2 regions of the Sporosarcina sp. SAFN-015 genome follow, and region 1 is predicted to be linked to the other one. Evidence: riboswitches for the same ligand, from Rfam matches in the RefSeq annotation. Region 1 holds a riboswitch; the other holds the start of a gene.

Region 1 (4,388 bases):
CCGAAAAACAAAGACAACGGGGATTATGCTACGAATATCGCGATGCAATTGACGAAGATCGCGAAAAAGCCGCCTCGTGCAATTGCAGAAGCGATTCTTGAAAAATTGGACACGTCCTCGACTTCCATCAAGGAATTGGAAATTGCGGGTCCAGGTTTCATTAACATCAAGCTGAAAAGCGATTACTTAGGGGAAGTCGTCAAAACGGTACTTGCCCAAGGAGCGGATTACGGTCGTTCGACATACGGCAAAAATGAAAAAGTCCAAGTCGAATTCGTCTCTGCAAATCCAACGGGGGACTTGCATTTAGGTCATGCGCGCGGCGCTTCAATCGGGGATTCATTGTGCAATATCCTCGATTTCGCAGGCTTTGACGTGTCACGGGAATATTACATCAATGACGCGGGCAATCAAGTGAATAACTTGGCCCTTTCAGTCGAGGCGCGATACTTCCAAGCATTAGGTCTTGAAAAAGAAATGCCGGAGGACGGCTACCATGGACAGGACATCATCGATATCGGTGAGAAGCTTGCGGAGGAATTCGGCGACAAGTACGTAAACGTCGGCGAAAAAGAGCGTCAGGAGTTTTTCCGGAAGTACGGCCTTGATTTCGAATTGGCAAAGTTGAAGAAGGACTTGGAAGACTTCCGTGTGCCGTTCGACAACTGGTTTTCGGAAACATCTCTCTACACAGACGGCAAAATCGGCATCGCTCTCGATAAATTGCGTTCGAATGGCCATGTATTTGAAGAAGACGGAGCAACTTGGTTCCGTTCGACGACATTTGGCGATGATAAAGACCGTGTCCTCATTAAAAATGACGGCTCGTACACGTATTTGACGCCGGACATCGCATACCATGAGGATAAATTGCGCCGCGGCTTCGATAAGCTCATCAATATTTGGGGAGCAGACCACCACGGCTACATTCCACGGATGAAAGCGGCGATCGAGGCACTTGGCTACGACCGCGATACGCTTGAAGTGGAAGTTGCGCAAATGGTGCAGCTATATAAAGACGGCGAGAAATTCAAAATGAGCAAGCGTACCGGAAAAGCGGTCACGCTGCGTGAACTCGTTGAAGAAGTCGGCTTGGACGCTGTCCGTTATTTCTTCGCGATGCGCTCCGCCGATTCACAAATGGACTTCGACTTGGATTTGGCGATTTCGCAGTCGAATGAAAACCCGGTTTACTATTCGCAATACGCGCATGCCCGCATTTCATCGATCCTTCGCCAAGCGGAGGAAAAGAATCTTGCCGCTTCAACGGATCATGTTGATTTATTGCAAGCAGAAAAGGAATTGTCGCTGTTGAAGAAAATCGGCGACTTCCCGCGTGCCGTCAGCGATGCAGCAAGACTCCGCTCGCCGCACCGGATTACGAACTATATCCAGGAGCTGGCCGCAGAATTCCACAGCTTCTACAATGCTGAAAAAGTTCTCGACCCGGATAACCGCGACCTGTCCGAAGCACGTCTCGCACTCATCACAGCAACACGCACGACAATTGCGAATGCGCTGAAACTCATCGGCGTTGCCGCACCGGAAAGAATGTAAAATGTTGCGCCCCTCTGAATGTGGAGGGGCGTTTTATTGTGCAACGCAATGAATGCGGATCGCAACGCAAACAAGTGGGATCGCAACGCAATCAATTCAGTGCGCAACGCAATCAAACGAGCGCAACACAAACAAATGGGATCGCAACGCAATGAACCGGAATCGCAACGCAATCAAACGAGCGCAACACAATCAACGGGACCCGCATCGCAACCAACCCGACCCGCAACACAATCAATCGGCCTCACAACACAACCAACTCGACCCGAAACACAATCACCCCCCGCAAAACCCCCTCGACATCGCACGAAACTGTAGTATAATTAATCCGAACATCAATTACATAACCAAACATGAAGGTGCCCCGCCGTCAACGCCGGGGTTAAAAGGGAAGCCGGTTTGATTCCGGCGCGGTCCCGCCACTGTAAGTGCTCGCAAGCCGCAACATGCCACTGGATTTTCCGGGAAGGCGCGGTACGCGATGAGCATAAGCCAGGAGACCTGCCTTCATGAGTCACCCGTACCCTACGAGGATAGGTTTGGTGGAAATCGGCGCGTCCTTTCGTAGCTGTATTTTTACTAAGCACATTCCTCCGTTCACAAAACGGGGGATTTTTATTTGGAACAAACAGGAGGAAATCAGAATGAAAAAGTTTTGGCAACTTTGGCTAACAGCAATCCTTGCGGCATTCTTGCTAACGGCATGCGGCACGGATGATGCAAAGAAAGATGACACACCGGTAAACGGCAGCTCGCAAACAGACGATCAAACGGCTGAGGAAGTAGCAGAATTCCCGGTCACATTAACAGATGCAGTCGGCAATGAGATTACAATCGAACAAGCACCTGAGACGATCGTCTCCATGATTCCGAGCAACACGGAAATCTTATTCGCACTCGGCTTGAATGATGAAATCGTCGGTGTCAACGATTGGGACAATTATCCAGAAGAAGCACTCGAAAAAGAGAAAATCGGCGGACAGGAATTCAACGTTGAAAAGATCGTCTCGATGACGCCGGATGTCGTCTTCGCGCATGAGTCCATGCTCGGCACAGGCGACGAAGGGCTACAGCAGCTCCGAGACGCAGGCATTAACGTATTCGTCGTGAAAAATGCCGCCGATTTTGAACAGACATACGAAACAATCGAAACGATCGGCAAAGCTACAGGTAAAACGGAAGAAGCCGCAACAATCGTAGAGGACATGAAAGCGAAAGTCGAAGAAGTCCTTGCAAAAACAGCAAACGTTGAGAATAAAAAACGCGTATTCATCGAAACATCTGATGCACCTGAAATTTATGCACCGGGTAAAAATACGTTCATGCAGCAAATCCTAGACATGATCGGAGCGGAAAACGTTGTGACAGAAGAAAACTGGGTTATGATCAGCCCGGAAGAAATCGTCAAGCAAAATCCTGACGTCATCATCGTCATGTACAGCTATGTGCCGGATATCGTCGAAAGCGTGAAAAACCGTGACGGCTTCAGCGACATTACTGCGGTGAAGGAAGACCAAGTCATCCAAGTCGACGAAAACTTGACGAGCCGTACAGGCCCGCGTCTAGCGCTCGGTCTTGAAGAAATAGCGAAGGCTATCTATCCAGAGGCATTCAGTGAATAAATCGGCAATTGCCTACATCGTGTCTGCCGCCACATTGATTGTGGCGGTATGGCTCGGTGTTTCGATTGGAAGCGTTAAAATTCCGATCAGCACGTTTTGGGATTCGTCGGATACGACAGCGACTAATATCTTATGGAAAATCCGGATGCCCCGTGTCATATTAGCAGGGCTCGTCGGTGCGGCGCTCGCAATTTCCGGAGCCGCTTTCCAAGGATTGCTGAAAAATCCGCTCGCAGACCCATACACACTCGGAGTGTCATCCGGCGCCTCGGTGGGTGCTGTCGTGACACTCTTTTTCGGTTTATCGATTCCAATTTTAGGCACATACACATTACCGGTGTTCAGCATGACAGGGGCGGCTTTGACGATGTTCCTCGTCATCGGATTCGCAAAGCTTGTCGACCGTTCGATGAAAATGGAGACGATCATCCTTACCGGAATCATCTTCGGTTCTTTTCTTGGCTCCGTCTTGTCGCTCATGATTGCGCTTACGGGTGAAGAACTGCGTCAAATTATCGGCTGGCTCCTCGGAAGCGTGTCGATGCGCGGCTGGAATTATATCGTTATGGTGCTGCCGTTCGTCGTCATCGGTTCCTTCATTCTCTGGGTGAACCGGAGGGAATTGAACGCCATGCTGTTCGGGGAGGAACGCGCCCATCATTTAGGCGTCAACGTGAAACGCCGGAAATTCATGATCCTTATCGGCGGCTCCATCCTGACGGGTTCGGCTGTCGCGGTATCCGGAACGATCGGCTTCGTTGGCCTTGTCGTCCCGCATATGACGCGCCTCATGTGGGGGTCCGACCACCGGCATCTGCTCACTTTGTCATTCATGAACGGCGCAAGTTTGCTCATCATTTGCGACCTGATCGCCCGGACGATCATCTCGCCATCGGAACTACCAGTCGGCGTCATTACGGCATTCATCGGAGCACCAGTGTTCGCGTACATTTTCTACAGACAGAGAAGGAAAGGGGCCATGTAACATGCTGCAAGTCGACAATCTCGCGGGAGGATACGGTAAAGAGCCGATCGTCAACAACATCTCATTCCGTGTGAATGAAGGAGAAATCCTCGGCATACTCGGCCCGAACGGCAGCGGCAAATCGACGTTGCTGAAAATCATTTCGGGCATCTTGCCGGCTAAAACTGGAACCGTCCTGATCGACGGGCAGGACGCCTCGGTTTATTCCCAAAAACAGTTCGCGA
Region 2 (4,388 bases), 130 kb from region 1:
GGATCCGGCATCGGACCGATTCCAATCCGATGCACCGTCACTTTCATTCCTTCTGACAGCAGCGTCTCCTCCACGATTTCCGCCACTTCTTCCGTATTGCCGCTCCACGATGCATACGCAATCAGGAATGACACCATTCGCACTCCTCGATATCAGAAGCTGTAGACCTCGTATAGTATGTCGATTTCATGCCCGATTTCCACGCTTGTATATGCAAATCGAGTAGGACGGATGCGCGGATGTTGTTCGGAACGTATATATTGAATGAAATCGCTTGGTCAATATGGCGCTGCCTTGCCGCATTCTGCTTAATGGACCAACGCTGATCGACGATATACGCAGAGCGGCGATACACATCATATGTGTTGTGATCAAGATCAGGTGCAATGACCGGCAGCTTGTAATCTTTCTTTTCCTCATGATAGAACGGTTTGAAAATCGGATCGATGGAAGCGGTAGATCCTGCGATAACCGATGTCGAGCTGTTCGGCGCGACCGCCATCAAATAGCCGTTACGAATACCGTTCATCGCTACATCGATACGCAGTTCACGCCATTTCTTTGAATCATATCCGCGTTTCTCGAAATAAGCTCCACTTTGCCAATCCGATTTTTCGAATAAAGGATACGCCCCTTTTTCAATCGCTAATTCCATCGAAGCCTTAATCGTCAAATAAGCAATTCTTTCATACAGTTCATCTGCATAATTGACCGCTTTATCCGACTCCCATTGAATATTCTTCAAAGCGAGCAAATGATGCCATCCAAACGTCCCGAGTCCAATGCCACGGTAGCGAGCATTCGTCCGTTGCGCTTGAACGACCGGTATTTTATTCAATTCAATAACGTTGTCGAGCATACGCACTTGGATCGTAATGAGGCGTTCCAATACATCCGCGGGAACGGCTTTTCCAAGGTTCACGGACGACAAGTTACAGACGACAAAATCACCTGGCTTTGAACGGGTTACGACGATATCGTCTTCAAGTGTGACGGATTCAAATTCGGTCGGGCTCATATTTTGAGTGATTTCTGTACAGAGATTACTCGAATACACCATACCTTTATGCTTATTTGGATTTGCGCGATTCACTTCATCACGGTAAAACATGAACGGCGTCCCGGTTTCGAGCTGGCTGCGCATGACACGCTTCATAATTTCAATCGCAGGTACCGTTTCCTTCGACAATTCAGGATGATTGACACATTCCTCATACTTCTCACGGAATGAACCGCTCCCCTTCGTTTCATCATAATGATCTTCCAATGAGTACCCCATTACAGTCCGGATTTCATGCGGGTCGAATAAATGCCAATCACCTCGAGCCTCGACTTGCTCCATGAAAAGATCTGGCAAGCAGACTCCGGTGAAAATATCATGGGCACGCAAGCGATCATCGCCGTTGTTCAGCTTAAGATCAAGGAATGTGAAAATATCTTTATGCCATACATCAAGATAAACGGCAATCGCCCCTTGACGTTGACCGAGCTGATCGACACTGACGGCCGTATTGTTCAGTTGTTTAATCCACGGAAGGACGCCGCTCGAAGCCCCTTTAAATCCGCGGATGGACGATCCTCGCGAACGAACCTTGCCCATGTAAACGCCGATGCCGCCTCCGTATTTTGATAGATTCGCAATATCGGTATTGCTGTCGTATATTCCTTGGAGCGAATCGTCGACCGTATCGATGAAGCAGCTCGACAGCTGACCATGCGGTTTGCCCGCATTCGCTAATGTCGGCGTCGCAACAGTCATATACAGATTGCTCATCGCCCAATACGCTTCCGCCACTTTTCCGAGACGGTTCTCTGTTTCATTTTGCATAAGCGTCATCGCGATGATGAGCCAACGTTCTTGCGGCAATTCAACGGGCTGTTTATTGAAATCAACCGCCACGTACCGATCTACAAGCGTTTTCAATCCAATATACGTAAACAGCTTGTCCCTTTCCGGCTCTAAGAAAGTTCCAATCTCTTTTAGTTCCTCACGTGAATATTTTTCTAGTAAAACGGATGTATAAAGACCTTTCTTCACGAGCCGCTCTACATTGTCGGCAAAATCTGTATACGCTTTTGAGCCTCTTACGCTTTCCTGACGGGAATAAACTTCCTGCAAATAAATACGCGCAGCTACGAATGTCCAGTAGGCAGATGCTTCGTCAAGATTGCTGAGCACTTCCAAAATCATTGCTTTCGACCATTCAGAATCGCTCCCTTCAGGATGGCGCTCCTTCCAGCGAGCACTCGCCGTTAGAAGCGGTTGCAGCTTGTCCGCTCCGAATTCAGATTGCAGTTTGTCCATAATGTCTGTTCTTTCAGTAATGATAGTCATACTAATCCATCTCCTTTTAGGTAACGTAAAAATGAAAAAAGCGATGATTCTACCTCTTCGGTAGAGTCATCGCTCATGGATTGTAATGTAGGAAACAGATCGGGCAATAGAAAAATGAAAGCAAAGAACCCGCTCGCTCCCACCTCTCAACCCCCGAAGAAAGTGTCGCTTGACGATGGACGGCAGGTCTACTGGCTCACGCTTCCTCCTTCCATCTCCCCTTCCCGCGGCATTATGCTGCAGTGGTTTTTGAGACGGTCGTCTGCGTTTACAGTTGCGGGGACAGCTCCGATTTGCGGATTCCCTATTAAACCGATAACGGTACCATTCCATCGTTCGATACTATATGTTGTGTGTTATGTACTTTTAATACCCTAACATGTAGTGTTTAAACAGTAAATAGGTAGAAAGTATTTTGTAAGATTTTTTTTGAAGAGCCGTGCAATCGATGCATGGCTCTTACTTGTTGAAGGGCTTCAAAGCTTCCGTTCGATCTAGAAATACGAACCCATCATACCGGCTGCCGACTCTCGATGACACATAGTTCCCATACGCCTCGAATTCCGGATTATAGACGACTCCGATGGCGCGATGGCCGATCCATTCATTGAATAAATGCCGGTTTTCTTCCGTGAAGAGAATAACTTGATCCTCGGCGGCCGCCGCATGCATCTGCCCTTCCCATGAATTGAATTTAGCGGGCGGAACATCCATCTTTTGATACGGTTCTCCCCAACCTTCTCCCGCAATAACAGTTCCTTCGTACGTGCCGAAACCGATGGCAAACGTGTCCTCCCTGCCATATTTCTCACGGATGAGCTGTCCGACGTTGATCATTTTATGGTCGGCCATCGACGTTTCCGATGCATCGCCGACATGGGTGTTATGCTCCCAAATGATGATTTTTGCATCAGCCCCATGATAGTTCAAAATTTCACTGACCGCCTCGACCATATGCATGTCGCGAATATTCCAGGAGATGGCGTCGTCCTGCATCATCGCCCGGTAATAGGACTCGGCGTTTTTCGCAACTAATGCATTCATCGTCATATTCAAGTCCTTCTCCTGCTCATTCGAATAAAGATCTACATGACTTCGGATAGTCGTTAGTAATCTGGATACCTCACTTATACATTCATCCGTGAAATGGGCAGTCGACATCGCATAATGCTCCGGCATCCGGTTATACGGCTCGAAACAGGAGAATGCCTTTTTCGCCAACTCCAAGTCCGCCTTAAACTGCGGATTCTCCTGAAGAAACCGCAGTAGCTCATCAATCGATTCATAGAGGCTATACATATCGATGCCGTAAAATCCTGTTTGATCCGCCGCGTCCTTTCCGTCATTGTCATGTTTTAACCATTCAACAAGTTCCGCTACTTCCTCATTCGCCCACATCCACGTCGGCCAGCGGTTGAAAGATTCTACCAATACCTGCCGAGCGGATTTTCCTTCCTTGTCGAAACCTTTCACATAGCGATTGACCGCCTGCGCGGATGGCCAATCGCCCTCTACCGCAATGATTGTAAACCCTTTTTCCTGAATTAGCCGTTTCGATAATGCCGCGCGAACTTTGTAAAACTCTGAAGTTCCATGCGTCGCCTCACCTAGCAGGACAATTCGCGCATCACCAATTGCGTCCAAAATAGAATCAAATGCTTTATCGTTTAACGGGAAAGCGTTCTCTTGAATAGCAGAAACCAGCCTTTTCGACAAATCAATCCCTCCTCTGTTGATAGCATACCCATGGGCAGCGGATGGAAACCGGGGGAGGGGGACTTGAAGTGATTTTCGAAGGGGGGGGGGAAAACGTTATCACCGACTTGTGATAGGTTATCACCGACTCTCGGGCTGTTATCACCGACTCTAAAGTGTTTATCACCGACTTGGCGCACATTACCACCGATTCGCACAAATTTATCACCGAATCACTATAATTCGATGACTCTCAGAATGAACTTACCCATGCCAAAAATGTTTATCACCACATAGACATACGTTATCACTGCTTAGAAGGGGTTTATCACAGCTCAGACGAGATTTAACTCCGTTC

Evidence for each region. A riboswitch is a leader RNA that binds a small molecule or an ion and turns the genes downstream of it on or off. The one in region 1 is predicted to bind cobalamin.
Region 2: it holds a riboswitch for cobalamin, as region 1 does, so the genes downstream of both, ACR65H_RS02050 (ribonucleoside-diphosphate reductase subunit alpha) here and ACR65H_RS01440 (ABC transporter substrate-binding protein) in region 1, are expected to answer to the same signal.

Annotation. Positions count from the first base shown of each region.
Region 1 covers NZ_JBPFDR010000001.1:322,957-327,344, reverse strand. The annotation lists gene argS (arginine--tRNA ligase) at 1-1,557, shown strand, start outside; cobalamin riboswitch at 1,898-2,080, shown strand; gene ACR65H_RS01440 (ABC transporter substrate-binding protein) at 2,202-3,179, shown strand; gene ACR65H_RS01435 (FecCD family ABC transporter permease) at 3,172-4,164, shown strand; gene ACR65H_RS01430 (adenosylcobinamide amidohydrolase) at 4,166-4,388, shown strand, end outside.
Region 2 covers NZ_JBPFDR010000001.1:449,488-453,875, forward strand. The annotation lists gene ACR65H_RS02045 (flavodoxin) at 1-137, opposite strand, end outside; gene ACR65H_RS02050 (ribonucleoside-diphosphate reductase subunit alpha) at 122-2,335, opposite strand; cobalamin riboswitch at 2,500-2,680, opposite strand; gene ACR65H_RS02055 (erythromycin esterase family protein) at 2,795-4,051, opposite strand.